One region of the Nonomuraea sp. NPDC049158 genome, then DNA from elsewhere that is predicted to be linked to it. Evidence: riboswitches for the same ligand, from Rfam matches in the RefSeq annotation. Region 1 holds a riboswitch; each other region holds the start of a gene.

What was found. Region 1 has a riboswitch for cobalamin ahead of AB0B61_RS55100 (CbtB-domain containing protein). Riboswitches for the same ligand answer to the same signal wherever they lie in the genome.
Region 2: another riboswitch for cobalamin. It lies ahead of AB0B61_RS36300 (ribonucleoside-diphosphate reductase subunit alpha); the one in region 1 lies ahead of AB0B61_RS55100 (CbtB-domain containing protein).
Region 3: another riboswitch for cobalamin. It lies ahead of AB0B61_RS50300 (ABC transporter substrate-binding protein); the one in region 1 lies ahead of AB0B61_RS55100 (CbtB-domain containing protein).

Annotation. Positions count from the first base shown of each region.
Region 1 covers NZ_JBEZDM010000062.1:24,894-35,277, reverse strand. The annotation lists gene AB0B61_RS55155 (NAD(P)/FAD-dependent oxidoreductase) at 1-292, opposite strand, end outside; gene AB0B61_RS55150 (TetR/AcrR family transcriptional regulator C-terminal domain-containing protein) at 407-1,105, shown strand; gene AB0B61_RS55145 (CBS domain-containing protein) at 1,282-1,725, shown strand; gene AB0B61_RS55140 (ArsB/NhaD family transporter) at 1,722-3,014, shown strand; gene AB0B61_RS55135 (ABC transporter ATP-binding protein) at 3,173-4,204, shown strand; gene AB0B61_RS55130 (ABC transporter permease) at 4,197-4,976, shown strand; gene AB0B61_RS55125 (DUF1232 domain-containing protein) at 5,121-5,549, opposite strand; gene crcB (fluoride efflux transporter CrcB) at 5,699-6,061, opposite strand; gene AB0B61_RS55115 (DUF190 domain-containing protein) at 6,070-6,423, opposite strand; gene crcB (fluoride efflux transporter CrcB) at 6,420-6,911, opposite strand; gene AB0B61_RS55105 (phosphoesterase) at 7,244-8,737, shown strand; adenosylcobalamin (AdoCbl) riboswitch at 8,996-9,144, shown strand; gene AB0B61_RS55100 (CbtB-domain containing protein) at 9,146-9,334, shown strand; gene AB0B61_RS55095 (CbtA family protein) at 9,343-10,083, shown strand; gene AB0B61_RS55090 (histidine phosphatase family protein) at 10,090-10,384, shown strand, end outside.
Region 2 covers NZ_JBEZDM010000021.1:156,264-166,647, forward strand. The annotation lists gene AB0B61_RS36265 (TetR/AcrR family transcriptional regulator) at 1-408, opposite strand, end outside; gene AB0B61_RS36270 (ABC transporter ATP-binding protein) at 465-1,268, shown strand; gene AB0B61_RS36275 (ABC transporter permease) at 1,436-2,146, shown strand; gene AB0B61_RS36280 (hypothetical protein) at 2,215-2,490, shown strand; gene glmS (glutamine--fructose-6-phosphate transaminase (isomerizing)) at 2,538-4,358, shown strand; gene AB0B61_RS36290 (SAM-dependent methyltransferase) at 4,432-5,199, shown strand; gene AB0B61_RS36295 (tripartite tricarboxylate transporter substrate-binding protein) at 5,306-6,271, shown strand; cobalamin riboswitch at 6,276-6,470, shown strand; gene AB0B61_RS36300 (ribonucleoside-diphosphate reductase subunit alpha) at 6,596-8,767, shown strand; gene AB0B61_RS36305 (ribonucleotide-diphosphate reductase subunit beta) at 8,794-9,789, shown strand; gene AB0B61_RS36310 (mechanosensitive ion channel domain-containing protein) at 9,802-10,384, shown strand, end outside.
Region 3 covers NZ_JBEZDM010000045.1:51,783-62,166, reverse strand. The annotation lists gene AB0B61_RS50315 (adenosylcobinamide amidohydrolase) at 1-472, opposite strand, end outside; gene AB0B61_RS50310 (ABC transporter ATP-binding protein) at 593-1,429, opposite strand; gene AB0B61_RS50305 (iron ABC transporter permease) at 1,426-2,424, opposite strand; gene AB0B61_RS50300 (ABC transporter substrate-binding protein) at 2,436-3,404, opposite strand; cobalamin riboswitch at 3,477-3,597, opposite strand; gene AB0B61_RS50295 (Gfo/Idh/MocA family oxidoreductase) at 3,605-4,468, opposite strand; gene AB0B61_RS50290 (SDR family oxidoreductase) at 4,754-5,569, opposite strand; gene AB0B61_RS50285 (cytochrome P450) at 5,566-6,804, opposite strand; gene AB0B61_RS50280 (phosphotriesterase-related protein) at 6,801-7,757, opposite strand; gene AB0B61_RS50275 (phytanoyl-CoA dioxygenase family protein) at 7,788-8,549, opposite strand; gene AB0B61_RS50270 (hypothetical protein) at 8,949-9,677, opposite strand; gene AB0B61_RS50265 (cation-translocating P-type ATPase) at 9,747-10,384, shown strand, end outside.

The DNA.
Region 1 (10,384 bases):
TGCCGTCGTCCGGGGCGTCGAACAGCAGCTTGCCGTGCTGGTCGAGCACGCGCAGCGCCTCAGCGCCTTCGTGGATGATCGCCCGGAACTCGTCGGTGAGGCCGGCATCGGCGAGCGCGCGCTGCCCGTCCTCCTCGTGGATGTCGAGCTGCCCGCCCTGCGTACGGGACTTCGCCGAGGGGTCGGCCTCGTAGACCGTCGCGGGGATGCCGTGGACGTGCAGGACCCGGGCGAGGGTCAAGCCGCCGAGGCCGGCGCCGACGATGGCGATCGGGTGGTGGCTGGTGTTCATGGGCTTCCTCGTTCCCGTGCGGGCGGAGCGCCGGGCGGCTGCCCGGACGCCTATATGGATCGGCGTTCCATAATTAATATGGAACGCCGATCCAGAATGTGTCAAAATGAGGTCATGCCACGGACACGCGGAAGAGCACCCACTGGGGGACGCGCCGGCGCCCTTTCGCGAGAGGTGATCGTCGACGCGGCCGTCGCGCTGCTGGACGAGCACGGCGAGCGGGGACTCACCTTCCGGCTGCTGGCCAAACAGCTGAACACCGGACCCGGCGCGCTCTACTGGCACATGACGAACAAGGACGAGCTCGTCGCCCTGGCCGCCGATCAGGTGCTCGGCCACGCCTTCGCCGCGGCCCCGCGCCTCGGGGTAGGCGCCGGCACCGAGCTGCGCGCGCTCGCCATCGCCGTCTTCGATGCCCTCGATCGGCACCCGTGGGCAGCCTCCCACGTCACCGCGCCGGCCACGCTGGCGAACGCACTGCGCCTGCTCGACCGCATCGGCACCCTTGTCGCACGGACCGGCCTGCCCGCCGAACGGCATTTCGCGGTCGCCACCGCGATCTCCTACTACATCACCGGCGTCAGCGCCCAGATCATCACCCCATGCGCCACCCTCGACGCGGCCACCAGCCGCGACGCCTACCTCGCGCAGACCGCCGAACGCTGGGCGGAACTCGACCCCGCCGACTACCCCTTCCTAGCGCGTACCACCGCGGACCTGCGCGAGCACGACGACCGCGACCAGTTCATCACCGGTCTCGACCTGCTTCTGGACGGCCTGAACACGACCGCGGACCCGCCCCCGCCCGCGTGATGCCGCGCTTCAGGCGGTGCGGAGTCGATCGTTCGGCCGTCCATGGCACCTCCTCCCCCGGCATATGCGATCTTGACGGCTCTTGGTACGTTTCCTACAGGTGCGCCGGGAAGTCTGGTCGGCAGGTCCTTGTCCCGTTGACCCCGAAGTTCCGTTGATCGCGAAGGATGTGCCCAGTGCGCGCCCACGACCTGCTTGCCGCCTTTCCCGTGGTCGGTCTCGACTCTCCTGTGGTCGATGCGGCCAGGATGCTCGCCGAGCAGGATCTGCCCGGCATCATCGTGGTGGATGACGACGGCGCGCCGTTCACCATCCTGCCCGGCACCCAGGTGCTGCGGCTGGCCGTGCCCCGCTATTGCCAGGACGATCCGGCGCTGGCCCGGGTGGTGGACGAGGCGCACGCCGACGCCTTCCTGAACGCGCTGAAGGGCCGCACCATACGCGAGGTCCTGCCACGGGACCGGCGCGAGTTGCCGGTCACCGACCCCGATGCCACCGTCCTGGAACTGGCCGCGTTGATGGCCCGCACCCACAGCCCGCTGGTCGCGATCGTCGCCGGTGGGCGTCTGCTGGGCGCGGTGACGCTGCAGGCGCTGCTGGACCGGGTGCTCGGGGCGTGAATGTGCTGGCTTGGGTGAGCGTGGCGGTGTTCCTGGCCGCGTACACATTGATCGCCACCGAGAAGGTCCACCGGGTCGCCGCCGCGCTCGGCGGCGCCGGGATCATGCTGGCCATCCACGCCACCGGCGCGAAGGCGGCGTTCTTCTCCGAGCACACCGGGATCGACTGGAACGTCATCTTCCTGCTGCTCGGCATGATGGTCATCGTCGGCGTACTGAAGGAGACGGGTGTCTTCGAGTACCTGGCGATCTGGGCCGCCAAGCGCGCTCGCGGGCGGCCGTTCCGGCTGATGGTGCAGTTGGTGCTGATCACCGCCGGCGTCTCGGCGCTGCTCGACAACGTGACCACGGTGCTGCTGATCGCGCCGGTGACCTTCCTGGTGTGCGAGCGGCTCGCCGTCAACCCGGCGCCGTTCCTGATCGCCGAGGCGATGGCCTCCAACATCGGCGGTACGGCCACCCTGGTCGGCGACCCGCCGAACATCATCATCGCCAGCCGCGGTGGCCTGAGCTTCAACGACTTCCTCCTGCACATGGCACCGATGGTCATCGTGCTGATGGCGGTGTTCGTCGGGCTGTGCTGGCTGATGTTCGGCCGCTCGTTCCGCTACGACCCCGAACGCGCCAGTGAGATCATGGCGCTGGACGAGCGGGAGGCGATCGCCGACCGCAGGCTGCTGTGGCAGTCGCTGGCCGTGCTGGCGCTGGTGATGGCGGCGTTCGTGCTGCACCCGGTGCTGCACTACGAGCCGTCCGTGGTCGCGTTGCTCGGCGCGGGCGTGCTGGTGGCCGCGACGAAGGTGACCACCGAGCAGGCCATCGCCGAGGTGGAGTGGCCCACGCTGGTGTTCTTCGCCGGGCTGTTCGTCATGGTCGGCGCGCTGGTCGAGACCGGCGTCATCGGCCGGCTGTCCCAGGCCGCCGCCGCGGCGACCGGCGGGCAGCTGGAACTGGCCACCATGGGCATCCTGGGCGCCTCGGCCGTGCTGTCGGCCATCGTGGACAACATCCCCTACGTGGCGACGATGAGCCCGATCGTGTCCGACCTCGTGCAGGCGGCCGGTGGCGGCGGGCCCGGACGGGTGCTGTGGTGGGCGCTGGCCTTCGGCGCCGACCTGGGCGGCAACGCCACCGCCGTCGGCGCCGCCGCCAACGTGGTCGTGCTCGGCATCGCCGCCCGTAACGGCACTCCCATCAGCTTCTGGCAGTTCACCAAGTACGGCCTGATCGTCACCGCGGTCACCGTCACGCTGGTCGCGCCCTACCTGTGGCTGCGCTACCTCATGTGACAAGTCCGGAAGCATCACTGTTCGGGATGAACCGAGAGGGATACGCTGGCACCAGGTGAGCCGGGAAGTCTGGTCGGCACGTCCACTCCGTATCGAGTGAAGGATGTGCCCGTGTGCCCCCGAAACCCGTACCCCCACGACTTGCTTCGCTCCCGGACATGAGCACGCGTCCGCTCCCGAGCGCGGCGACGCCGGTCATCGAGATCGCTCACCTCAGCAAGCGCTATCGCGACGTGACGGCCGTCGACGACGTCACCCTGCGCGTGGAGCAGGGGCAGATCTACGCCCTGCTCGGTCTCAACGGCGCCGGCAAGACCACCCTGATCCGCATGCTGCTCGGCATGATCGCACCCACCGCCGGGACGGTACGCGTCCTGGGCGCCGACGTCTCGGCCGGCGACCGCTCCGCCTGGGCCGAGGTGGGCTACCTGGTAGAGGAGGCCGCCGCCTACCCCGAGCTGACCGTGCGCGAGAACCTCGAGGTGGTCCGCCGGCTGCGCCGACTGCCCGGCAGCGCCGAGGACATCATCGAACGGCTGGCGCTCGGCCCCTACGCCGACCGCCGCGCCCGCGCCCTGTCGCTCGGCAACCTGCAGCGCCTGGCCCTGGCCAAGGCCCTCCTCCACGCCCCCGCCCTGCTCATCCTCGACGAGCCCGTCAACGGCCTGGACCCGGCCGGCGTCGCCGAGATCCGCGCCCTGCTCACCGACCTGGCCCACCAGCACGGCACCACCGTGTTCCTGTCCAGCCACCTGCTGGCCGAGGTCGCCCGCCTGGCCACCCGCATCGGCATCCTGCACCACGGCCACCTGATCGGCGAACACGACGCCGACCACCTGGACCGGCACCGCCGCCGCCACCTGCGCCTGTCCACCCGCGACGACGACGCCGCCTGCGCGGTGCTCCGCGCGGGCGGCTACCGTCCCGAGGTTGGGCCGGCCGGCCTGCTGCTCACCGATCCCCGCGCCCTGGCTCAGCCGGAGCAGGTGGCCACCGTCCTGGTCCACGGCGGAGTGCCGCCCGCCGACCTCCACCTGGAGGAAGAAGACCTGGAGACCTTCTTCCTGCGTACGGTCGGGCCCGGCGCCCAGGCCGCACCGGGAACCGTGACGAGCGCCGAAGCGGGGCCCGAGACGAGTGCCGGATCGGGCGCCGAGACGGGCGCCGGATCGGGGGCCGAGCATGCGTGAGGCGCTGTGGGCCGAACTGCTGAAGGTGCGGCGAAGCCGCCTGCCCTGGATCACCGCGCTGGCCTTCACCATCGCCGCGCTGGTGTGCGGGATGTTCATGTTCATCCTGGCCGACCCCGCCCGCGCCCGGGCGTTCGGCCTGCTCGGCGGCAAGGCCCAGCTGTCCGGCGCCAGCGCCGACTGGCCCGGCTATCTCGCCCTGCTCGCCCAGGCCGTCGCGGTGGGCGGCCTGGGCATCTACGGGCTGATCGCCGTGTGGCTGTTCGGCCGCGAGTTCAGCGACCACACCGCCACCGACCTGCTGGCCCTGCCCACCTCCCGCACCGCCATCGTGGCCGCCAAGTTCGTCATAGCCGCGCTCTGGGCGCTGCTGCTGGCCCTGCTGCTCGCCGGGCTCGGTCTGCTGATCGGCACCTTGCTCGCCCTGCCCGGCTGGTCGGCGCCGGTCGTGGGCGAAGGCGTCGCACGCATCGTGGCCGCGGCCGCGCTGGGCGCGCTGACCACCGCTCCGCTGGCCTTGGCCGCCAGCGTCGGCCGTGGCTATCTGGCCGCCGTCGGCGTCCTGTTCGGCCTCATCTTCGCCGCCCAGGTCGTCGCCGCGCTCGGCTACGGCGCCGTCTTCCCCTGGTCGGTGCCCGGCCTGTACGCCGGCATCGCCGGTCCCGACCAGGACCCGCCTGGCCTGGCCGGGCTGCTGCTCGTCGCGGCCACCGGCGCGGCCGGAGTCGTCACGACCGCCCGCTGGTGGAACCACGCCGACCACACCCGATGACGGGCACGCCGCCTATGGAAGGGAAGAGCGCCGCACGCACACGCTGACCAGCGGTCGGGCCTCCCGCACCCACTGACCAGCGGTCGGCGAGATGCCACAGAGCTGGCCAGCAATCGGCAGGATGCCGCAGTCTCTCAGCGAGACTCAGGACGCCGAGCCGCGCTCGGCCAGGCCGGTCAGCCGGCAGAGCACCGTGAACCCGTCCTCGGTGCCGGGCCAATGGCGGCGCACCGCCTGCAGCCCGGCGCGGCGGACCACCGAGCGCAGCACCGCGGTGACGATGATCGCGTCGTCGGCGTAGCCCAGGACCGGGATGAAGTCGGGCACAAGGTCGAGAGGCATGGCCAGGTAGGCCAGCAGCAGCCCTAGACGTACCCGCACCCCGCGTGGCAGCTCGCGGTCGGCGGCCAGGCGGCGCACCAGCCGCAGCACGTCGGGCAACAGCCGCAACGCCTCGCGCAGCAGCCCGCCGCGCGGCCGGAGGACTGCCAGCGCCGCGATCAGCGCCAGCCAGGTGACCAGCAGCGCGACGGCGATCCCGATCAGCAGATCCCATCCCCACCAGCCGGTCATCCCCGCTCCCCCGTTCCGTGCTCCGCCACGGTGAGACCGCTCTCGGTGGCCGGTGCCGTAACAAGTGAGAGCAACGATAGCTTCCCGCTGAAAGCCGCCACCACGGGGATCCGCCGGGTCACAGACCGATCAGCGACAGCACGCCAGACTCAGCCCGTCACAGCATGGGCCAGCGCGAACCCGCACACGCCCGCGCCCAGGCCGCCGGCCACGCTGGCCAGCACATTGGCCCAGGCGACGAAGCCGGCGCCGTCCTGGACCAGCCGCAGGGTCTCATAGCTGAAGGTGGAGTAGGTGGTCAGCGCCCCGCAGAACCCGGCGCCGGCGAAGGCCATCACCGCGCCGTCGGCGGGCAGCCCGGCCAGGAGGCCCAGCAGCGCCGAGCCGGCCAGGTTGACGGCGAAGGTGCCCCACGGGAACAGGGAATCGTGGCGCGCCTGGACGAGCCGGTCGGCCAGGTAGCGCAGCGGCGCGCCGATCGCCCCGCCGAGCACCACCAGCGCCACGGTCAGCGGGCCGGTCATCGGGGCTGCCCGCTGCTGGGGCGGCCGACGTAGCGGATCACCTCTACCTCGTCCACGACGGCCAGCCCCTCAGAGATCAGCTCGTCCAGCTGCGGCAGGAAGGCCCGGATCCGTTCGGCGGCATCGACGATGACGATCGACACCGGCAGGTCCTCCGACAGGGACAGAATGCGCGTGGTGTGGATGTGGTTGGAGGCACCGTAGCCCTCTATGCCGCGAAAAACGCTCGCGCCGGCCAGCCCGGCCGCGTGCGCGCGGTGGACTATCTCGCGATAAAGCGGCTTGTGGTGCCAGGTGTCGGTGTCGCCGACGTAGATGGTCAGCCGTAGCGCCGCTCCGGCCAGTTTCACGCTCGCCTGCTCTCTCGGACGTACCGGCGGGCCGCCGCACGCGCCGCCGCGCTGCCGGCCCACACCGCGGTCAGGGCCAGCACGGGGGTCAGCGCCAGGTACGCCAGCGCCGTGCGAGCCGCGTCGCCCGCCAGCAACTGGTTGATCTCCAGGATGTACGTGGAGAAGGTGGTGAACCCGCCCAGCACGCCGACGCCCAGCAGCGGACGCACCCATCCGGGCGCGGACCAGACCTCGGTGATGGCCACCATGAGCACCCCGATCAGCAGACAGCCGACGGTGTTGATGGCCAGTGTCGTCCACGGAAAGGCCCCGGCCTGGCGCGGAAAGGCCACGCCCAGGCCGTAGCGGGCCAGCGCACCCGCCGCGCCACCGAGCGCGATCACCCCCAGCGTCGCCCACGGAGCCCGGCGCAGCTCGGCACGCTGGGCGGGCACACGCAGGTCGACGTCGGCGTCCACGGGTCGCTTCGCTTCGGGACGAGACATGAAGATCCTCCTACCAGCAGCACAGAACAACCTCTGGTAGGGACCGTTGGCGGCTGGGTGCCACGGTTGCCCGCCACCGGATCGGCGGCGAGGCGGTGGGCCCCACCACCGCGACCTCCTCCACGGAGGTTCCCCTCGACTATACCGATCGGCCCCAACAGGACCTGGCAGCGACCTCGGCCCGCCCCGCATCAGCGGTTCCGGGCTTGGGCGGGTTCCGGATGGGATCAATGCACTGTTCTTGCTCGTCCCGAGCGGCGTTCACACGGCGTTCAGTGGGCTCTTCGAGGCTTGCGGGTCGGCACCCTATCTGCACCACGAAAGGCTTCATCGTGAGGAACAACAAGGACGAACAGGCCGAGTCGGCCGGGCTTTCCCGGCGGCGGCTGGTCAAGTACGCCGGTGTCGGCGCGACGCTGGCCGCCGCGGCTCCCCTGGTGGGCGGCACCGCCGCGCAGGCCGACGACGAGCGCTCCTTCGGCAACGGCGCCGGCAATGGCCGAATGTGGCGTGCGGGCGATCACCACGTCCACTCGGAGTACAGCGGTGAGTTCGACACCAAGACCAATCCGCCGACCTTCCACAAGGGCGCCGACGCGGTCTACCCGATCGTCACCAACGCGATCATGGCCAAGTACTTCGGGTTGACCTGGGCGATGTGCACCGACCACGGCGGCCCGACGCATTCCAAGGTGAACCTGGAGCAGGCTTATCCCGACCTGCTGCGCTCGCGTGTGCTCGTACCCGAGGTCCTGCAGTTCTGGGGCATGGAGTTCGACGCGCCGGCGCTGGACCACCACACGTTGATGATCCCGCACCACGCCGACGAGGCGCGGCAGTTGTTCGAGTTGGAGAGCCGCTTCGCCAAGCACGACGCCTTCCCGGCCGACGCGGGCCGCGACACCGAGGCCAAGATGGTGGAGTTCCTCAAGGCCGCCCGCGGCATGGGGCAGAAGCCGCTGGTGATCGCGCACCACGCGGCGCGCTCGGCGACCGGGCTGGGGGTGTGGGGTCAGGACACCCCGCGTGAGTTCCGCAACGGCAACAACGTCGCCCCCGACGTGTACGTGGGATTCGAGGGCGCCCCCGGGCACCAGGCGGGCCCCCTGAACGGTGGCGCGCGCGGCGGGTATGGCAACCACCCCACCTACGGCGGCTTCGACCAGATGACCGCGCGGGTCGGCGGCCTGTGGGACTCGCTGCTGGGCGAGGGCCGGCACTGGTGGATCACGGCCACCTCCGACTCGCACGTGCACTGGACCCGCGGCGGTTCGGACTTCTGGCCGGGCGAGTACAGCAAGACGTACGTGATGGCGCGCCAGGACTACGGCGACATCATGGACGCCCTGCGCAACGGCCGCATCTTCGTCGCCACCGGGGACCTGGTCACCGCTCTCGACGTCACCGCCGGCAACCAGGGCCGCCAGGCCACCGTGGGCGAGACGCTGGTGGTCAACCGGCGTACCCGCACCGACGTCGAGGTCGAGATCCGGTTCCGGCCGCTGGAGGGCAAGAACGGCAACGGCGAGCGCCCCGAGGTGCGGCGCGTCGACCTCATCACCGGGCAGGTGAGTGGCGTGAGCGCCAACCTGGACGCCGACACCAACCCCACCACGAAGGTCGTGGCGCGCTTCGGCCCGGGCGACTGGCGCCGGCAGGGCCGGGACTATGTCATCCGGCACACGCTGCGCGACGTGCAGACCGACAGCTACCTGCGGGTACGCGGCACCAGCACCGACGAGATGGAGCCGGCGGCCGACGGCAAGGAGAGCCCGTGGCAGGACCTGTGGTTCTACTCCAACCCTGTCTTCATCCGCGTCCGCTAACCCGCTAGCCCGCTGACCTGGGGCGGTCCCGCACACGACGCGGGACCGCCCTCTCTCCGCGCAAAGCGTCGGCCGGCGGCTGCGAAGCGGCGGACTTCGCCGTGGGCGATGAACTCGCGAGCACGCCGGGCGCGACCGTACACCTCCAACCTGCGCTCCATCCCGCCGCGAGTGGCACCCGCCACCAGCCGTGCGCGCCTCACACCACCGACGTCTGGCCTCCTTGATGTGTTGACGCGAACGGGAGGAAAGGATACGTTCCGGTAGATTTCACGGTTGTCCAAGGGAAATCCGGTGAGATGCCGGTGCGGACGCGCCACTGTATCCGGGACGTAGATCCCGGGAGCCAGGTCGCTTGGACCTCCGTGACCTCATTTGTTGGGACGCGTCATCCCTGAGGAGGCACTGATGAGTGGTCTGTCCGCTCCTACCGTCATTCCGTTCCCCCGTCTGCGGCTGTGGTTGCTGGCCGTGCCGGTACTGCTGCTGATCGCCTACCTGGTGCTGATGGACAACGGAGCCATCTCGCAGACAGGTGCGTACCTGCACGAACTCATGCACGACGGGCGTCACCTGCTCGGCGTGCCCTGCCACTAGACCTCGGCATGGTACGCACCCTGCTGGTCAGGGGCCTGCTTCTGGGCCTGCTGGCCGGATTGATCGCGGGCGGCTTCGCCTTCGCCTTCGGGGAACCGCAGGTGGACAGTGCTATCGCGCTGGAACAGGCGCACGCCGCGCAGGAACCTGGCCATGACCACGGCGAGGAGGAACTGGTCAGCAGGCCAGGCCAGAAGGCCGGGCTCTTCCTCGCCACCGGCCTGTACGGGCTGGCCGTGGGAGGGGTCTTCGCCCTGGTGTACGCGGGTCTGCGGGGCCGGGTCGGCCCACGGTCGGAGGGCGGGCTGGCGCTCGCCGCCGCCGGGTCGGCGTTCGGGGCGGCGATCCTCGTACCATTCGTGAAATATCCGGCTAATCCACCGGCTGTGGGAGACCCGGAAACGATCAACAGCCGGACCGCCCTCTATGTCGTGATGATCCTTGTCGGCCTGGCCGCGATCGCGATCGCGGTGGCCACCGCGCGGCGGGTGACCGCCGGGCCATGGGCGCGGTGGGTCGCGGCGGGGGTGGCGTTCCTGGTCCCGGTGGTCGCCGCGTGGCTGCTGCTGCCGACCGTGGACGAGGTGCCCGAGGGCTTCCCCGCCACGTTGCTGTGGCAGTTCAGGCTCGTGTCGCTGGGGACGCAGCTCGTTTTCTGGACGGCCTTCGGCGTGCTGTTCGGGTGGGTGAGCGACCGGGCGGCGCGGCGGGCGGCGGCCGTACCCGCGACCGCCGCCTCGCCGGGCTGAGCCGGCGTGCTGTTCGTCCGGCACGCCAGCACGCCGGGGATGCGGACCGCCTGCTTTCCCGTGGCCGATGAGAACGCCGACCCGGCCAGCCTGGCCAGAGCACACGACTTGGCCGGCGCACACGGCTTGGCCTCGGTTGCCGTCGACCCGGTGGTGACGGGCTCGGTGGTGACAGGCTCTATGACGACCGGCTCGATGGCAACCGGGTCGGTGGCGACCGGCTCAGCGGTGGCCGGCTCAGCGACGTGGGTTGCTCCCAGTGCTGCGGCGCGGCAGACCGCTGCCGCGCTCGGCCGGGAAG
Region 2 (10,384 bases), on a different contig from region 1:
GCGCTCGATGCGCGGCACCTCGGCGTCGGGCACCCCCGCGTCGATCAGCGCCTGGTAGATCCAGTCCACCACCCGTACCGCGTCGGGCGTGACCGAGGGCCGGGCGAACAGCAGCGGGAAGACGCCGGGATGCTCCCGGGCCAGCCTCCTGGTGGCCCATGCGAACGCGCTCAGCCGCTGGTCCCACGACTCGCCGGGCGGGCTCATCGGGAGGGTGGTCAGCAGTCGCCCGACGAGCCCGTCCAGCAGCTCATCCTTGTTGCGGAAATATCCGTAAAGGGCCATGGGTGTCAGGCCGATGCGTTCGGCGACCGCTCGCATGGTCAGGGCGTCGAGTCCGCGTTCGTCGGCGATCGCGAGGGCGGCGTCGAGGATCTCCGGTTGCCGCTCGGTCTTGAGTTTCCGCACCGCCTCAGTCTACGGTGTAGAGCAGTCTACAAGGTAGACTGGAAGGGAGTGGGGGCATGCTCAAGGCGACGGGACTCGTCAAACGCTTCAATGAGGTGGCCGCGCTGGACGGCTTCTGCCTGGAGGTGGTGCCGGGGGAGATCGCGGGTCTGGTGGGGCACAACGGCGCCGGCAAGACGACCTTCTTCGAGATCGCCTCGGGCCTCATCGGGCCCGAGGCGGGACATGTGGTGATCGACGGGCAGCTGGGGGTCGCGCCGCAGCAGCTCGCGCTCTACCCGAGCGTCACCGTCCGCGAGACCCTGCGCTTCTTCGGTGGCCTGGCCGGGCTGCGCCGCCAGGCGCTCAAGCGGGCCATCGACCGGATCGCCGAGGAGATGCTGCTGACGAACGAGCTGGACCGGCGGGTGAGCGTCCTGTCCGGCGGCCAGCAGCGCCGCACCCAGGCCGCCACCGCGCTGGTCGCCGACCCGGCCGTCCTGCTGCTCGACGAGCCGACGGTCGGCGCCGACCCCGAGACGCGAGCCGCCCTTCTCGCGGCCGTCCGCCGCCGGGCCGAGAAGGGCGCCACGGTCGTGTACGCCACCCACTACCTGCCCGAGCTGACCGAGTTGGCCGCCACGATCGCGGTCGCCAAGAGCGGCAGGGTGATCGCCAGAGGCACCGGCGAGGAACTGCTCAAGGGCCTGCCGGGCGAGGTGCGGGTGATCCTCGACGACGAGGAGTTCGTCGTCACCACGGCCGACCCCACGGCCACGCTCGCCGAGCTGCTGCGCGGCCTCGACCGGCCGGTACGCGGCATCGACATCCGCCAGCCGTCGCTCGACGACCTCTACAAGGAGCTGTCCGATGTCGCGTGACGACACGACTACAAGGAGCTGTCCGATGTCGCGTGATGATACGAGCGTCTCGATCTCTGTGACGGTCCGTCGTGGTTGAGGTCCCTTGGGAGGAGCACCCCCTTCGGGGGAGAGGAAAGAGCGGAAGGAGCCGGGCCATACCGCGTGACTCGCTTCATCGCATCGCGGTGCTGGTCGGGCACAACGTGCTCCTGCGCAGGCGCGACCCCGCCCACCTGGTCAGCTACCTGGTGATGCCGATGGTGCTCATGCTGGTCTTCAAGTCGATGCTCGGTCAGCCCGCGCAGGTGGTGACCGGGCTGCTGGTGATGTTCTCGGTGCTGTCGATGGCCGACGTGGCGACCGCCGTGCTGACCGAGCGCGTCTGGCACACCTGGGACCGGATCAGGGCGACCCGGGCGCGCGTGCCTGAGCTGATCATCGGCAAGACCCTGCCGGTCTTCGCCATCCTGGCCGTCCAGCAGGTCGTCCTGCTGGTCTACGGGGTCTTCGCGGTGGGCATGCGGCCGACGGGGCCGATCTGGCCGCTCGGGCTGGCCGTCGCCGCGTGGTGCTTCGCCCTCCTCGGTGTGGGTACGGCGCTCGCCGCGGTGGTACGCAGCCATGGCGAGCTCAGCACGCTCTGCAACATCGGCGCCCTGTCGGTCAGCGCACTGGGCGGGGCATTGGTGCCGTACGCGCTGATGCCGTCATGGGCGCAGGCCATCGCCCCGGCCTCGCCGGGCTACTGGGCGACGACCATGTTGCAGGCCGCCGTGCGCGGCGACGTGTCCGCCACGGTGGGCCCCGCGGCCGTCCTCGTCGGCCTCGGTGCGGCGGCCGGAGCCTTCGCCTGCCGCCGTCTCGGTAAAGGATGGGGTCGGTTGGCGGTGCTTTAGCTCATATCCTGCCCGATTTCGGGCAGAATATTAGCGTGTCGCATCCCAGCTGCGTAGTGTCCTCGTCTGTGTCCCTGGCACGGCATCCCTACGAAGACCTCGTCGCCCACCTCGTCAGGACCAGTGGTCTCGGTCCCGGTGAGGCGGCGCGCGTGGTGGCCGACGTGCTGTCGTACTTCTCCGAGCCGGTCGAGGAGTTCGTACGGCGGCGTCACGGGGAGTTGAAGTCTCGCGGTCTGACCAACGACGAGATCTTCCCCAGGGTCGCCGCGGAACTGCGCGGGCGCCGGGTGGCGCCGCCGGAGCTGTCGCTCCGGCAACTGCGCAGGATCGTGTACGGATAAAAGCGGACAAAACAGTAGAAAAGCCCAAAAGCAGAGGAGAGCGTCGTATGTGCGGAATCGTGGCCTATGTCGGGTCGAAGGATGCGGCGCCCATCCTGCTGGAAGGGCTGCAACGGCTGGAGTACCGAGGCTATGACTCGGCCGGCGTCGTCGTGTCCAACAAGGGGCTCAAGGTACGCAAGGTCAAAGGCCGGGTCGCCGACCTGGCGAAGGTCGTACCCCCCAGGTTCAAGGGCGCCCTCGGCATCGGTCACACGCGGTGGGCCACGCACGGCGTGCCCAGCGACGTCAACGCGCACCCGCACCTGTCGTCCGACGAGCGGATCGCGGTCGTGCACAACGGCATCATCGAGAACGCCGACGAGCTGCGCGCCAAGCTGACCGCCGACGGGGCGGAGTTCGTCTCCGAGACCGACACCGAGGTGCTCGCGCACCTGATCGCCCGCACGGTCGAGGAGACCGACACGCTGGAGGAGGCCGTACGCAAGGCGCTCAAGAGCATCGTCGGCACGTACGGCATCGCGGTCGTCGACGGTGAGCGGCCCGGCGAGGTGGTCGTGGCCCGCAACGGCAGCCCGATCGTGCTCGGCATCGGCGAGAAGGAGATGTTCGCCGCCTCCGACGTGGCCGCGCTGGTCCGCTACACCCGCCAGGTCGTGCACCTGGAGGACGGCGAGCTGGCCGTGCTCAAGGCCGACGGGTTCCACACCTTCGCCAGCGACGCGCGCGAGACCGCCAAGGAGCCGCTGACCGTCGACTGGGACGCCGGGCACTACGACACCGGCGGCTACGAGCACTACCTGCTCAAGGAGATCTCCGAGCAGCCCGACACGGTCTCGCGCACCATGAGCGGCCGGCTCGACGAGCGCTTCCACATCGCGCACCTGGGCGGCCTGAACATGGACGCCCGCGAGACCCGCTCCTTCCGCCGGGTGAAGATCATCGGCTGCGGCTCGGCCTACTACTCCGGCCAGATCGGCGCGCAGCTGATCGAGGAGCTGGCCCGCATCCCGGCCGACGCCGAGCCGGCCAGCGAGTTCCGCTACCGCAACCCGGTCGTCGACCCCGACACGCTCTACGTCGCGATCAGCCAGTCGGGGGAGACCTACGACACGCTCGCGGCCGTACAGGAGCTCAAGCGCAAGGGCGGCCGGGTCATCGGCATCGTCAACGCGGTCGGCAGCGCCATCGCCCGCGAGGTCGACGGCGGCGTCTACCTGCACGCCGGGCCCGAGGTCTCGGTCGCCTCGACCAAGGCGTTCACCTCGACGTCGCTGGCGTTCGCGCTGCTCGCGCTGCACTTCGGCCGGGTGCACGACCTCTCGCCCGCCGACGGCCGCCGCGTCTGCGAAGGCCTGCGCAGGCTGCCCGGCCAGATCGAGGAGATCCTGGCGCAGGGCGACAAGATCGCCGAGCTGGCGAAGAAGTACGCGAACTATCCGAGCATGATGTTCGTCGGCCGGGTCCGCGGTTATCCCGTGGCCCGCGAAGGCGCGCAGAAGCTCAAGGAGATCTCCTACGTGCACGCCGAGGCCTATCCGGCCAGTGAGCTCAAGCACGGGCCCCTCGCGCTCATCGGCCCCGAGATGCCGACGGTGGCCATCGTCCCCGACGACGAACTGCTCGACAAGAACCTCACCACGCTCGGCGAGATCCGCGCCCGCGGCGGCAAGGTGCTCATGGTGGGCCACCGCGAACCCGACGCCAAGCTGGCCGACGACGTCATCGTGGTGCCGAAGAACGAGATCGAGCTGGACCCGATCCTGCTCACGATCCCGCTGCAGCTGCTGGCTTACCACGCCGCCGTGGCACTCGAGCGTGATGTGGATAAGCCGCGCAATTTGGCTAAGAGCGTCACAGTCGAGTAACTGCTACGACACGGCGGCCACAATAGGCACATAGCCCGTGATAAGTGGACCGGCAGGACTTAAGATCGAAACTGTGCCCGAGTTTCATGCTCAGACGCCAAATCTCGCACGAATGTACGATTACATGCTCGGCGGCACAGACAACTACGCCGTCGACCGCGAGGCGATCGACCGGCTTGCGGCACTGATCCCGCAAGCCGTCCTGCTGGCGCGTGCCAACCGGGCCTTCCTCCAGCGTGCGGTCCGCCACCTGGCGGACGCGGGCATCCGCCAGTTCCTCGATCTGGGCAGCGGGCTGCCGACCCAGGGCAACGTGCACGAGGTGGCGCCGGAGGCGAAAGTCGTCTACGTCGACCGTGACCCGGTCGTCGCCACGCACGCCAGGGCGCTGCTGGAGGAGGCGGGCCGGGCCGTCTTCGTCCAGGCCGACCTGCTCGACCCCGACGAGGTGCTGGCACAGGCGTCCCGCTTCCTCGACCTGCACGAGCCGGTGGGCGTCCTGCTGGTCTCGATCCTGCACTTCATCCCGGACGCCCGCGACCCGGGCAAGATGGTGACCAGGCTGCGCGAGGCGGTGGCGCCCGGCAGCTACCTGGTGCTCACCCACGCGACCTCGCGGGGGCGGTTCGACGAGGGCGCCACGCCGCTGCGCCGGCCCACGCCGGCCGGGGCCGGCACCGACCGGACGCCGAGGGAGATCCGGGCGTTCTTCGGGGACTTCGCGCTGGTCGAGCCGGGCCTGGTGCACGCCCCGGACTGGCGGCCCGACCGGCCCAGGCTGGTCAGCGAGCCCTCGCTGCCGTCGTACCTGCTCGTCGGTGTGGGCGAGAAAACTTCATAGTTCTTCCCGACTTTTCGTGATCCCAGATAATCACAACCCTGATGTGTAACAGTGCGTTAAGTGTCAGTGACGTGGGGTAGTTAATGGGGTGCGAGGGGAGGACGCCATGCGCCGACGGGGGTTCTTCGCGCTCGGGCTGGCGGTGGCGGCCTGCGCGACAGGATGTGGCACGGAGGGGAGCCTCGGCGGACGTGCCGTCAGCGCGGCCGGCCTCTCGGGGCGCTTCGCGATCGTCCCCGGCGCCGGACGCTGGGCCCGCGTCACCAAAGCGCTCGTCAAGACCGCCCGCGACGCCGGTTTCCCGGTCTCCGGCACCCCGCCCGTCACCCGGATCACCGTCACCGGGCTGCCCGCGCTGGCCGCGACCGAGCTCAACAACGGGCTGTCGCTGCTCGACACCGCCACGCCGCTGGCCCGGCTCACCGGCCAGATCGAGGTGGTGGTGGTGCCCGCCCACTCCAAGTTCGCCACCTTCGACCAGTTCGGCGCGCAACTGGTCGCCCACCCCGACCGCACGCCGCTGACGGGCGGACCGCAGGGCGAGCCCGACCACCTGCTGTTCGGGCTGATCGCCAAGGGTCTCGGCGCCGACACCCGGCAGGTCGACTACACCGGCTTTCCCGGCAGCGAGGAGGCTGCGGCCGCGCTCCTGGGCGGCAAGGCCGCCGCGGCGACCGGCACGCTCGCGGACTGGCGCCGCGCCATCGGCAAGGGCCTGGTCAGGGTGCTCGCCGTCTCCAGCGCGCGCCGGGTGGACGGCATCGAGGCGCCGAGCCTGCTGGAGTGCGGGGTACGGGTGGACTTCGCCGACTGGTGCGCGGCCGTGGGGCCCGAGGGCATGTCCGACGACGGGAAGGCCATCGCCATCCGGCTCTGCGACGAGGTCACGGGGTCCGACTCGTGGCGGGCGGCCTGCCGGGCGGAGGGATGGACCTCGCTCCCGCTCAGCGGCGACGACTTCGAACAGTGGCTGGCCTCGGAGATCGGCAGGACCAGGGCGGTGCTCCGCGATCTGGGCATGCTCGACGCGGGCGACACAACATGCTGGGGTAGTTGCGCCAACGGCCACTAGATGTAGGATCCTGCTCGTCGCTGGTTCGCCCCTCGGGGCGGAGCAAAAGGGAACCCGGTGCGATTCCGGGGCTGCCCCGCAGCGGTGAGCGGGAACGACCGCCGTCACGAGCACTGGAGACTTCCGGGAAGCGACGGCCAGTAGGAAGCCTCGACCATGCCCGCGAGCCCGAAGACCTGCCGGTGACGTTGGGGGAGCCGGCCGGCTCCGCCCATCGAAGTGTCCATGGCCTCGAGGGAGGGCCGGGGGCGTCGCGGCCGGGGATTCCAGGGCCGTCGTGCTCTCGCGCGCCCTCACGGGGATGAGCTCGCGAGGAGAGAGCACGTGACGCAGATCATTGAGACTGATGGTCGGCCGGTCGCCATTGACCGGCGGCTGGCGATCGAGGAGGCCGCCGCCCGGGTGATCACCGATCCGGCGAACTCCCGGCTCGCCGCCCGGCTCCTGGCCGAGGAGATCGCCGACGAGGCGGCCGGGCACGGCGTGCGGACCTTCTCCGAGTCCATCGCCGCCACCCACGCCGCCGGGCTGATCCAGGACTCGCTCGCCGCGTTCGTCGGCGCGCACGCCGCCGAGCTCGACGCGCTCGTCTCCGGCGAGGCGGACGACCGCTTCGAGTACTTCGGCCTGCGTACGGTCTATGACCGCTACCTGCTGCGGCACCCGGAGTCGCGGACGGTGCTCGAACGGCCGCAGCACTTCCTGCTGCGCGTGGCCTGCGGTCTGTCGGAGACGGTCGCCGAGGCCGCCGAGCTGTACGGCCTCATGTCCACGCTGTCGTACCTGCCGAGCTCGCCGACGCTGTTCAACTCGGGTTCGCGCCGGCCGCAGCTGTCGTCGTGCTTCCTGCTCGACTCGCCGCGCGACGAGCTCGAGTCGATCTACGACCGCTACGGGCAGGTGGCCAGGCTGTCGAAGTACGCCGGGGGCATCGGCATCTCGTGGACCCGGGTGCGCTCGCGCGGATCCCTCATCAGGGGCACCAACGGGCACTCCAACGGCATCGTGCCCTGGCTGCGTACGCTCGACTCCTCCGTCGCCGCCGTCAACCAGGGCGGCCGCCGCAAGGGCGCGGCCTGCGTCTACCTGGAGACCTGGCACGCCGACGTCGAGGAGTTCCTGGAGCTGCGTGACAACACGGGCGAGGACGCCCGGCGTACGCACAACCTCAACCTGGCCAACTGGGTGCCGGACGAGTTCATGCGGCGGGTGGAGGCCGACGAGGTCTGGTCGCTGTTCGACCCCAAGGAGGTCCCCGACCTCACCGACCTGTACGGCGAGGCGTTCACCCGCGCCTACCGCGCCTACGAGGCCGACGGCCGCTACGTCCGGCAGCTGCCCGCCCGGAGCCTCTACGGCCGGATGATGCGTACTCTCGCCCAGACCGGCAACGGCTGGATGACCTTCAAGGACGCCGCCAACCGCACCTCCAACCAGACGGCCCGGCCCGAGAACGTCATCCACCTGTCCAACCTGTGCACCGAGATCCTCGAGGTCACCAGCGACGGCGAGACGGCGGTGTGCAACCTCGGCTCGATCAACCTCGCCGCCCACCTGACCGCCGAGGGCGTCGACTGGGCCCGGCTGCGCACCACCGTCCGTACGGCGGTGCGCTTCCTGGACCGGACCATCGACCTGGGCTTCTACCCGACCGCCCAGGCCGAGGCGGCCAACAAGCGCTGGCGGCCGATCGGGCTCGGCGTGATGGGCCTGGCCGACGTCTTCTTCGCGCTCAGGCTGCCGTTCGACTCGCCCGAGGCGCTCGGGCTGTCGACCCGCGTCGCCGAGGAGATCGCGCTGGCCGCCTACGACACCTCCGCCGACCTGGCCGTGGAGCGCGGCCGGCATCCGTCGTACGAGGAGACCAGGGCGGCGGGCGGCGTCCTGCACCCCGACCACTACGGCGCCGCCGCGTGGCCGCGCTGGGCGGAGCTGCGCGCGAAGATCGCCGCGACCGGGCTGCGTAACTCGCTGATGGTCGCCATCGCCCCGACCGCGACCATCGCCTCCATCGCCGGGTGCTACGAGTGCATCGAGCCGCAGGTGTCCAACGTGTTCAAGCGCGAGACGCTGTCAGGGGAGTTCCTCCAGGTCAACCGCTACCTGGTGGCCGACCTGCAGGCCCGCGGGCTGTGGACGCAGCGGATGCGCGACGACCTCAAGCGGGCGGACGGCTCGGTCCAGGACATCGCCGGCCTCCCCGACGACCTCAAGACCTTGTACCGCACGGCCTGGGAGCTGCCGCAGAAGGCGCTCATCGACCTGGCCGCGGCCCGCCAGCCGTACATCGACCAGTCGCAGTCGCTCAACCTGTTCATGGCCAGCCCGACGATCGGGAAGCTGTCCTCGATGTACGCCTATGCCTGGAAGCAGGGCCTGAAGACCACCTACTACCTGCGCTCGCGCCCGGCCACCCGGATCGCCCAGACGACGATCGCGCTCGACGCCGTCGCCTGCTCCTTGGAGAACCCGGAAACCTGCGAAGCCTGCCAGTAGTAGCCCCTCGAACGGAGACCCCCGCAATGCTGCTCGACCCTGGCATGGACCTGACCCTGCGCCCCATGCGTTACCCGGACTTCTACGAGCGCTATCGCGCCGCGATCCGCAACACCTGGACCGTCGAGGAGGTGGAGCTGCACTCCGACCTCGCCGACCTGGCCAGGATGACGCCGCAGGAGCGCCACCTGATCAACCGGCTGGTCGCCTTCTTCGCCACCGGCGACTCCATCGTGGCCAACAACCTCGTGCTCAACCTCTATCAGCACGTCAACGCCCCCGAAGCGCGCCTCTACCTCAGCAGGCAGCTGTTCGAGGAGGCCGTACACGTGCAGTTCTACCTGACGCTGCTCGACACGTACCTGCCTGACCTGGAGGAACGGGTCAAGGCGTTCGCCGCCGTGGAGCACATCCCGTCCATCAGGGACAAGGCGGAGTTCTGCTTCCGGTGGATCGACTCGATCAACGGCCTGCGGCGGCTGGAGACCGCGGACGAGCGGCGGCAGTTCCTGCTCAACCTGATCTGCTTCGCCGCCTGCATCGAAGGGCTCTTCTTCTACGGAGCGTTCGCCTACGTATACTGGTTCCGGTCGCGGGGCCTGCTCGGCGGGCTGGCCACCGGCACCAACTGGGTGTTCCGCGACGAGTCCATGCACATGGAGTTCGCCTTCAGCGTCGTCGACACCGTGCGGGCCGAGGAGCCCGAGCTGTTCGACGACAAGCTGGGGGAGCAGGTCACCCGCATGATCGAGGAGGCCGTCGCCGCCGAGTTGGCCTTCGCCCGCGATCTGTGCGGCGACGGCATGCCCGGCATGAGCGTCGAGCAGATGCGCGACTATCTTCAATATGTCGCCGACCAGCGGCTGGCCCGGCTCGGGCTGCCCCAGAGGTACGGCACCGCCAACCCGTTCGGATTCATGGAGCTGCAGGACGTCCAGGAGCTGGCCAACTTCTTCGAACGGCGTGTCTCCGCATACCAAGTGGCTGTTGAGGGCAATGTGACATTTGACGAGACCTTTTAAGACATAGGGGGCATGAACGTGCAGTCGCCGACCGACTGGCTCATTCTCGCCATCTCGGTGGCGGGCTCCATTCTCGTGGTGGAGGTGGTCAGGAGGCTGCTGGTCAGGGCGGGCCGCAAATGGGCGCTCGCCCGGCACCTGGTGGAGCACTGCACCTGGGCGGCGTTCTCGGTGGGGGTCGTGGTGGCGACCAACCTGGTGTTCTCGCCGGGGATGATCGGCGCGAGCGTCCGCCAGCGCGAGCTCGGCGGCACGATCGACCGGGTGCTCGGCCTGGTCACCATCGCCTGCGTCACCTGGCTGATCGTCCAGGCCAGCTATGCCCTCACGGACGTCGTTCTGGACCGGCTGGTCCTGGTCAAGGGGGAGCGCAATCGCCGGGCACGGCGGATCATGACCCAGATCGGGCTGGTCCGCCGCGTCGCCGCCGTGACCATCGTCGTACTGGCGATCGGCACCATGCTCTTCTCCTTCCCGCAGGTCCGCGCGCTGGGCGCCGGGCTGCTCGCCTCGGCGGGCATCGCCGGCGCCATCGTCGGTATCGCCGCCCAGCCGACCATCGGCAACATGCTGGCCGGGCTCCAGCTCGCCTTCA
Region 3 (10,384 bases), on a different contig from region 1:
GCGCCTGCGACTTGGCCTCCGTCATCGTCATCACGGCGTTGACCAGGGCGGCGTCGGTCATCGCGACCGGCACCGCGGCCATCAGGTTGATCGTGCCCACGGGCGGCGCAGTGGTGCTGAGCATCGGGGCCAGTTCGGGGTCGGTGGCGCCCTCAGGGGCGGCGGCCCAGGTGGGGACGCGTAACCCGACCGTCGCCACGACCTCCGCACCGCCGTCTGCCGCCCGCGCGTAGCGCTCCACCGAGGCGGCGGTCATCATCCCGACCCCGCTGCCGTCAGGCCCGAGGTCGAGCAGGTGCTCGACCGGGTCCATCCGCGAGTAGCCCGCCACGACCTGCGCGTTCAGCACCCACGTACGCTCCCCGATCCCCCCGCCCAGAAGCGCCGACGAGATCATCCGCCACCCCGGCCCGAACTCCCACAGCAGCGACCCGAGCCGCTCCCCGTCCTCGACCCGATACGTCAGCTCCACCAGACCCCCTTCAGGACGACGCCCTCGACCCGATACGCCACCAGGCCCCTACAGAACAACCTGATATGCCACCAGATCCCGTCAGGACGACATCCTCGTCCCGATATGCCGGCTCCTCTTTTACGAGACACCTCTTACCAGGTGCACCACGGGTCGGCCTCCGGGACCCGGCGCGATCTCCACCCGGGCGTCGAAGTGGGTGCCGACCAGCGCCTCCGTGAGCACCTGTCCCGGCTGTCCGACAGCGACGGCCCGGCCGCGGGCGAGCAGGAGGAGCCGGTCGGCGTACTGGCCGGCGAGGGTCAGGTCGTGCAGCGTCGTCACCACGGTCAGCTCGTCGGCGAGCCGGAGCCGGTCGACCAGCTCCAGCACCTGCTGCTGGTGCCCGAGGTCGAGCGCGGTCGTGGGCTCGTCGAGCAGGAGCGCGGGCGCCTCCTGGGCCAGCGCCCTGGCCAGGACCACCCGCTGCCGCTCGCCGCCGGACAGCTCCCCCAGCCGGCGGCCGGCGAACTCGGTGAGGTCGAGACGTTCGAGCACGGACCTGGTGACCTCCTTGTCGCGGCGGCTCTCGCTGCCGAGGTAGGGGATGTACGGGGTGCGGCCGAGCAGGGCGTACTCGTACACGGTCATGTCGGGCGGCAGCGAGGGTGTCTGGGGGGCGTAGGCGACCAGCCTGGCCCGGTCCCTGGGCCTGAGCGTGGTCGCGGGCCTGCCGTCGACGGTGACGTCACCCTGGTGGCCGACGACGCCCATGACGGCCTTGAGCAGGGTGGACTTTCCGGCGCCGTTCGGGCCGATGATCGCCAGCCATTCGCCGCGCCGTACCGAGAGGTCGACGTCGGTGAGCACCTCGCGTTCGCCGAGCCGTACGGAAAGGGCGCTCGTCTCGATCATCCGGGCCGGCCGGGCCGCGTCGGCGGCCACGTGGCGATCCACCGGGCCCGTGGTGGCGGTCATGTGGCGGTCTGCCGGGTCATGCGCAGGACGGCCACGAAGAACGGCGCGCCGACGAACATGGTGACCACCCCGATGGGCAGCTCGGCCGGGGCGATGACGGTGCGCGCGACCAGGTCGGCGAGCACGAGGAAGGCGGCGCCGCCGATCAGCGACAGCGGCAGCACGATGCGGTAGGAGCCGCCCGCCAGCCGCCTGACCACATGCGGGATGACGATCCCGACGAACCCGATGAGCCCGCTCACCGCCACGGCCGCCGCGGTGGCCAGGGAGGCGGCGAGCAGGACCGCCAGCCGTACCCGCCCGGCGCGGACGCCGAGGCTGGTGGCCTCCTCGTCCCCCACCGAGAGCACGTCCAGCATCCGCCCGTGCGCGAGCAGCAGCACGGCCGAGACGACGGCGTACGGCAGGACCAGCCAGAACTGGTCCCAGCCGCCGCCCACATCACCCAGGATCCAGGAGTAGATGCGCTGCAACTGCTCGACCTTGAACTGCTGGATGAACGTCTGGATCGCGGTGAGGAACGAGGTGACGGCCACTCCGGCGAGCACCAGCGTGGCGGTGCCGCCCGAGCGCCCGGCGGTGTTGCCGAGCACGTACGCGAGGAACACCCCGCCGACCGCCCCGGCGAAGGCGGCCACCGGGATGCCGACGACGGGGGTCGGCACGAGCACGATGACCACGGTGGTGGTCAGCCCGGCTCCGGCCGCGGCGCCCAGCAGGTACGGGTCGGCCAGCGGGTTCCGGAACACCCCCTGATAGCCGGCCCCCGCGATGGCCAGCAGCCCGCCGACCACGGCCGCCACCAGCACCCTGGGCAGCCGCAGCTCGAACAGCAGCCCCTTCTCCACGGGTGCCAGCCCCGAGTCCACGTTCACGTACGGCAGCCAGTCGAGGGCCTGGAGCACCACCTGCCACGGCGAGATGTCGGCGGCCCCGCCGAGCAGCCCGGCGACCATGGAGACGGCGAGCACGGCCAGCGCGCCCGCCGTCCACATCGGTCTGGACCTCACTGGCGGGTGGCCGCCTTGCCGACGGCGTCACTGATGGTCTGCGCCAGGTCGACGACCCGCGGGCCCCAGCGCGAGGCGATGTCGTCGTCGAGCTGGATCACCTGGTCGCCCTTGACGGCCGACAGTCCCTTCCAGCCGGGGCGCTTGGCCAGCGTGTCCTTGCTCTGCTGGCAGCACTTCACGTCCGCCAGGAAGATCAGGTCGGGGTCGGCCTGGGCGACGAACTCCGCCGACAGCTTGGGGTAGCCGCCCGCCGGGTCCGGCGCCTTGTCGGCGATGTTGGTGAGGCCGAACATGGCGTAGATCTGCCCGATGAACGTACTGGACGTCGCCGCGTAAGGGGTCTGGTCGAGTTCGTGGTAGTAGGTGAGCTTCTTGTCCTTGGGGGCGTTCGCCGAGAGCTTGTCCAGGGACGTCTTCATGCCTGTCACGACTTGTCCGGCCTTTTCGGTGTTGCCGGTGGCGGCACCGAGGTCGGCGATCTCGTCGTACGCCTCGTCGAGCTTGGTGGCGGCGGGCTCCAGCAGGACCGGCACGTTCACCTTGCCCAGCTCCGCGACGATCTTGTCGATGTCGTTGGAGACGATGACCAGGTCGGGCTTCTGGGCGACGATGGCCTCGACGTTCGGCTTGAAGCCGGACAGGTCGGTCTTGGGGACACCGGCCGGGTAGTTGGACTGGTCGTCCACCGCGATGACCTGCGGGCCCGCGCCGATGGCGAAGAGCGTCTCGGTGTGGCTGGCGGAGAGCGAGACGATCCGCTCCGGCCTCTTGGCGATGGTGACCTTGCCGTTGCCCGCCTCGACCGTCACGGGGAAGGCGGCGGAACTGGTCGAGCCGGTCGTGCCGGTGGAGCCGGTGGGGCTCGCGGGTGACGGGGTGGTGGTAGTGCTGGTCTGACCGCATCCGGTCAGAACGAGCGTTCCCAGCAGCGCGCCCGCGAAGGCCGTGCGTACGGGCCTCACGAGAAGTCCTTTCACACTGTCGGAACCGAGAGACCCGCTTGAGAGCGACGGATCACCCTTTTCCACGAGGGTTGATGACGTCAGCGCGGAGGCAGGCGACCTGGCTATGACAGTTGCGGGACAGCGCCGGACTCGCACCGGACTTCGCTGCAACTCTGCGCGTCGGACAGACGCTATCAATGCGCCAGATGGGCGTTAAGTCAAGGGGTGCCCAATTGGGCTTCCGCCTCGGCGATGATCTCCTGCAACCTGAGCCCGTGGGCCGCGTCCAGCGGGTGGCCGCCGCCCTGGCGTACGGTCCGCGCGAACTCCTCGGCGAGGGTCTCGAACAGATCGTCGTCGTCACCGGGCAGCAGCGTCACGCTGCCGGTCCTGCCGTACACCGCGACGCCGGCCGGCGGCAGGTCACCGGCGGCGGCCATGCACATCGAAGCCTCGCTGACCGCGCCGCCCTCATGATCGAGCAACAGTCCGGTCCAGCCGAGCGGGTTGCCGTGCGCGCGTACGCCGATCACCCGGCCGAGCGCGGCGTCGAGCAGATCGACCACGTGCGGCCCGACGTCCAGGAGCGCCCCGCGCTCGAGCCGCCACGGGGTGCCGAACGGGTGGTCGCCCAGCAGAACATTGGAGATGTTCGCGGCGTGACCGCCGAACGCCTCGATATCCGCGCAGCGCGCCAGGAACTCCCTGACCGACTTCATATAACGCATGCTGAGCACCATCTGGGAGGCCACACCGGCCTCCCGCACGGCGTCGGCGAGCCGCCGCGCGTTCTCCAGCGAGTCGGCGAGCGGCTTCTCCAGCAGCAACGCCTTCCCGGCCCGCGCCGCACGTACCCCCAATTCGGCCTGTACGCCCGGCGGCACGCAGAACGCCACGGCCTCGCACGCGTCGAACAACTCCTCGACCCGCTCGAACACCGGCGCCCCCAGCCGGGCGGCGGCCTCCGGACGCCGGGCCCACACCCCGGCGAACCGGAGATGCGGACTCTTGGCCAGCATGGGCGCGTGCGCCCGCTCCGCCCACGGCCCCGCCCCGACCAACCCGACCGACACCGGCTCCATTCATCCCCCTTGATCCGCCACAACCCTATTGCGGCGCCCATGAATGTTCTCCGGGTATCCGGTCTTCCGCTCCCGGGGAGAAGGCATCCCTCTACAGGGGCCCGACCACGAGGGATCGTCTTCCTCCGCTCGCCCGAAGCGGGTACGCCTCTAAGGACCCCAGCCACCACGGACCGTTTCTTCCTCTCCCCCGAAGGGCGAATCCTCTAAAGGACCCCAGCCACCACAGACCGTCACAGGAGGTCGAGACGGTCGTGTGACGAACCACCCCGGAGAACCCGGGGGTCACTCCGCCGCGTCGCGCCATTGGCGCAGGGCGTGCTCGGGGCGGTGGGCCAGGGTGCCGGAGTCGATGACGATCGTCTGTCCGGTGATGCACCGCGACTCACCCGAGGCGAGGAAGGCGACGAGGTCGGCCACGTCGTCCGGGGTGCAGGCCCAGGGCAGCAGCCGCTCGGCCGCCTTGTCGGCCAGCCGCTCCCGGCCCAGGGCCTGTGCGGCGGCGTCGGTCAGGACCAGGGCGGGCGCGACGGCGTTGCAGCGGATGCCGCGTGAGCCGTACTTGGTGGCCACGTACCGCACGAAACCGGTCAGCGCCGCCTTGGAGGTGCCGTACGCGACGTGCGCGACGTCACCCAGCAGGCCCGAGACCGACGAGGTGACGACGAAGGCGCCGCCGTCGGCCATCACGGGGGCCGCGTGCTTGACCATGAGCAGGCAGCCGCGCAGGTTCACCGCCATCGTGCGGTCCCAGACGGCGACGTCGAGGTCCTCGAGATCGTGGTCGCGGCCGTAGGTGCCGGGACCGAGCGCGGCGGCGTTGGAGTGGACGACGTCCAGGCGGCCGAACGAGGCGAGCAGCTCGCCGATCGCCCCGGCCACCTGCTTCTCGTCCGACACGTCGCAGACGAGCGCCGCGGCCGTGCCGCCCCTGGCGCGGATGGCGGTGGCGACCGACTTGGCGCCCGCCGCGTTCACGTCCAGGACGCCCACGCAGGCGCCCTCGGCGGCCAGGCGCGCCGCGCACGCCGCGCCGATGCCCGACCCCGCGCCCGTCACCAGGGCCACCCGCCCGTCGAACCGGCCCGGCGCGCCACTCACCACGTCACCCGCAGGGCTGTCAGTCCCCGGCCCACGATGGACTTGCGGTAGACGATGGGTTCGTCGGCGAGTCTGAGGGTGGGCAGGCGGCGGCCGAGCACCTCGAGCGCGGTGCGGAGTTGCAGACGGCCGAGCGCGGCGCCCACGCAGAAGTGGATGCCGTAGCCGAACACCATGTGGGCGTCGGCGTTGGCCCGGTCGATGACGAACCGGTCCGGGTCGGGGAAGACGGTCTCGTCGTGGGCGGCGGAGTCGGTGGAGAGGAGCACCAGCGACTTCTCCGGAATTGTCACGTCGTGGAGAGAAATATCCGTGGTGGCGTACCGGAACGAACCGAGAGAAGCGCCGTCGATACGCATGCACTCCTCGACCGCGTTCTGGATCAGCGGCGGCGCGACCGGCCAGGCGTCCTCGCGCAGCAGTCGCAGGACGCTGTTGGCGAGCTGGTTCGGCACGGTGTCGTTGCCGCCGAGCAGGATCGTGGAGATCAGCTCCACCACCTCGCGGTGACTGAGCTCGGAGCCGATCAGTGAGGTCATGAGCGAGGTGAAGTCGTCGCGCGGCTCCTTGGCCCGGGACGCGACCAGCCGATCCACGTAATCCAGATATGTCAGGAAACTGTCGGCCAGTTCGAGCTGGCGGTCGGGCGGCTGCGGCGACAGGAAGAGCTGGAACCAGTCCTTCACATGCGCCTGTACGAAGCCCTCGTCCGACTCGGGCACCCCGATGAACCGGGCGGTCAGCTTGATCGACGGCTCGTGCCCGATCTCGGACACGAAGTCGGCCTCGCCTCTGGGCGCCACGCGGTCGAGCAGGTCCTCGTTGAGCCGCCGGAAGTGCTGCTCCATGGCCGAGACCGCCCGTGGCGTGAACGCCTTCGACACCGAACGCCGCAGCCTGGTGTGGTCGGGCGGATCGACGTTCGCCACGAAGCTGGACAGGAAGGATCCGTGCTCGCCCAGCTTGTCGCGTGTCTCGCGGGTGAGGCTGCGGGAGATGGTCAGCGAGCCCTCCGAGGAGAACCGCCTCGGATCGCCGTACGCCCCGCGCACGTCGGCGTGCCGGGTCAGCACGTAGGCACCGAGGTGCTCACTGCGGAACACCGGCAGCTCCCGCCGCAGCCTGCCGAGGAACGCGTACGGCGAGGCGACGTGCCAGTCCGAGCCGACGTCGAAGTCCTCGATCGTGCCAGCGGTTACGTCCTCGGTCGTGCCGTCCGTCGTGCCCTCGATCATGCGAAGATCCTCCGGGGGTTGTCGACGAGCATCTGGTGGATCTGGTCCTCGGTGACGCCCCGCTTGCGCAGCTCGGGCAGGACGTCGCGGGAGATGTGCAGGAGGTGGTAGTTCGGGTGGCGCTGCCGTACGACCTCGGCGTCGAACCGATCGTTGAAGCAGTACGAGTCGTGACTTAGCACCATTTGGTCGGCGTGGCCGCGCGCGCACATCGTCGCCACGATCGACACCCGGTCCTCGAACGGCGAGAGCGTCTCGATGCCGAAGCGGTCCATGCCGAGGTAGGAGCCGTTCGCGGCCAGCTCCTCCAGGTAGGCGACGTCGGTCGAGTCGCCCGCGTGGCCGATGACGACCCTGGTGAGGTCGACGCCGAGCTCGCCGAGCAGCCGCTGTTGCTCCAGGCCGCCTTTGGAGGCGCTGTGAGAGTGGGTGGTGATGGGCACGCCCGTCTCCAGGTGCGCCTCGGCGACCGCCCGGAACACCCGTTCGGTCCCCTTGGTCATGCCGAGATGGTCGGTGGCGCATTTGAGCATGCCCGCCTTGACCCCGGTCCGGCCGATGCCCTGAACGATGTCCCGTACGAAGAACTCCGCCAGCCGATCGGGCCCCCCGAACAGCGAGCCGGGACCCCGGTTGCCGAAGTACGGGGGGAGGGCGTCGTAGGTGTAGAGGCCGGTGGCGGCGACGATGTTCACGCTGGTCAGCTCGGCCACCCGTTGGACGGCGGGGACGTACCTGCCGAGCCCGATGACGGTCAGGTCCACGATCGTGTCGATGCCCTCGGCCCGGAGGTCGTCCAGTTTGGCCGCCGCCTCCCTCGCCCGCCGCTCGAGGTCCCATCCTTCCGGGATGTCCGGCCAGTTCCAGAGAATCTCCGGACTGAGCCCGAACACGTGCTCATGCATGAGCGTGGCGCCCAGCTCGCCCACCGGCCCTCTCACGGTCTCAGGCATGGGCGTCTCTCACCTGTACGTCTGGGGCGCTCACACGCACGGGAACCTCGGGTGGTCGAAGGGCCGGTTCACCTCTAGGTCGAGCCCGTCCGTCTGCTGGTACGGCGTGCCGGTGTAGAGGGCGTTGGCGTCGAAGTACGTGACGGTGAACGACAGGCGCGGCTGGTCGCGGTTATTGGCGGGCGCTCCGTGCACGGTGAGTGCGTGATGCACGGTCGCGTCGCCCGCCGCGAGGTCGAGGGGCGGCGACAGTTCCAGCTGCTTGAGCCAGGGGTGCTGGCTGAGCTGGTCGTCCCCCGCCCGGGTGAAGCTCCGCCCGAGCAGCCCGTACCGGTGCGAACCGCTGAAGAAGCGCAGCGACCCCATGTCCGCCGGTACGTCCACCAGCGCCAGCCAGACCGTCAGCATCGCCGAGCGGTCCATCGGCATCCACGGGAAGTCCTGGTGGAACTCGGTCGCCGCGTGCTCCCCCGGCTCCTTGACGAGCAGGTTCGTGACCTGCACGCGTACGGCCTCCACACCGTGCAGCAGCCGGGTCGCGTTCTGGCCCATGGCCGGGCTCAGGGCCAGCGTCCGGAACGCCTCGTCGCTCTCGGCGATGTCGCGCGACTGCCCGAACGCCTGGTCCACCAGCGTCCGCCGCTGCTTCGCGCGGGCCGCGAGGTAGCCGGCCGCCCGCTGCCTCAGCTCGGCCACGGCGTCGGGGGGCACGAGGGCGGGCAGCCGCACCCATCCGTGCTCGTGAAAGAAGCCCGCCTCGTCGTCCGACGCGGCGCGCACGGGGATCTCCATGCCCACAGTCTTGCACCTGAGCAAGCGCTTGGTAAGTACTCTTTCCTTCCGTCAACTCAAGCCCTCGAATACGGAAGGGGAACCACAAACCGGATACACGGCCATAAAAGTGGGCACGGAACTCTTGTTCGTCGCGCGCAGGGGAGGCGTCCGACGTTCTCGATATGGGGGAGGAATCATGGCCGTTGCCCAGTCTCGAGCGCGTTCGTCCAAAGAACTGGCGATTGACCTGCCGATGATGAGTGTCCAGGTCCGTCCCCCGGAGTTGCGGATGCCGCACGTCGAGATGCCGCGTCTGGGAATGCCACGTCTGGGGATGCCGCGCCTTTCCCGGCGGGAGCTCGGTCACGCCGTGGACGTGGCGCGGACGTTCCTACCGCCGCCCGAGCGGCTCGCGTACTACGGCGCGCTCGGCGCGCTCGCGGCGTTCGGCGTGCTCGACTGGCCGGTGGCCGCCGCCATCGGCGCCGGTGCGCTGATCGCACGGCGCGGCCAGGAAGGCCGGCGCCGACAGGAAAGGGCGAACGGGACTCCCGCCCGCGCCACGGAGGCGCCCGCCGCCACCCGCGGGCGCGCCACGACCGCCACCACACGCGGGCGCGCCACGACCACCGCCACCCGCACCGCGTCCGCCACCACCCGCAGCCGGGCGGCGACCGCCACCACTCGCAGCCGGGCGGCGACCTCCGCCGCGCGAGGCCGCACCGCGACCGCCACGACCGCCACGCCGAAGAGCGACACCGAACCGAAGACCGCCACCAGGTCCAGGAGCTCGGCCACACCCAAGAGCACCACCACCTCCAGGAGCACCGCCGCACCGAAGAGCACCACCACCACGTCCAGAAGCGCCGCCACACCCAAGAGCACCACCACCTCCAGGAGCACCGCCGTACCGAAGAGCACCCGCTCGTCCAGGAGCACCGGCACCACCTCGGGGGAGACCGCCACCTCGGGTAGGCGTACCGCCGCAAGCAGGCGCGGCGCCTCCTCGACGGGCACCGCCTCGACCACCGGCGCCTCGAAGAGAGCCTCCGCCCAGCGCAAGTCCGCCTCCGCCACCACGTCACGAGGTGCTCGGGCGAGCACCGCCGGGCGTACGCGGTCGGGCCGGTGAGATCGGGTTGCCACGTGTTCTGAGCAGCCTGCGCGTTCTGAGCAGCCTGCGCGCCGTCCGGAGGGTTCCGCCGAGGGGACGACATGTGGCCGTTCTCCGCTGACACGGTCCTGAGCGTGCTCCCCGAGCCGGTACGGAGCATGCTCCCCCGTCCGCGCCGGATACAGAAGTGCGCGGGTGGCGTACGCATCGAGCTGCGGCACGTCGGCGGCCCGGGCACGGAGTCGGCCGCGCGCGTACTCGAAGACCGGCTGCGCTCGGCCGGGGTGGACCGGGCCGAGGTCAACGGCGCGCTCGGCTGCGTGTTCGCGGGCTGCGACGCGGCCACGGCCGATCTGGACAAACTCACAGCCATCGTCGACGAACTCGACCTGGACGGCGCCCGCGAAGGTGGCCCGGTGGCGCTCGACGGCGTGCAGCAGCAGGCCCGCGCCGCGATGAGCCTCGGCCTGCACGTCCTGGGCACCGGGCTCGCGCTGGCCGGCCGGGTCGCCCGCCTGCCGAGCGTGTCGCCGGCCGTACCCGCCGTCCTGTCGCTGGCCGAGCACACCCCGCGGATCCGGCGTGAGCTGGAGCGGTACATGAGCATTCCCACCACGGACGCGGTGGTCGCCTCGACTCGCCTCGTCTCGCAGACGCTGGCGGTGCGGCCCTTGTCGATGCTCATCGACTCCGTCGCGGCGGCCATCCGCTTCGTCGACACGTGCGCCGGGCGGCGGGC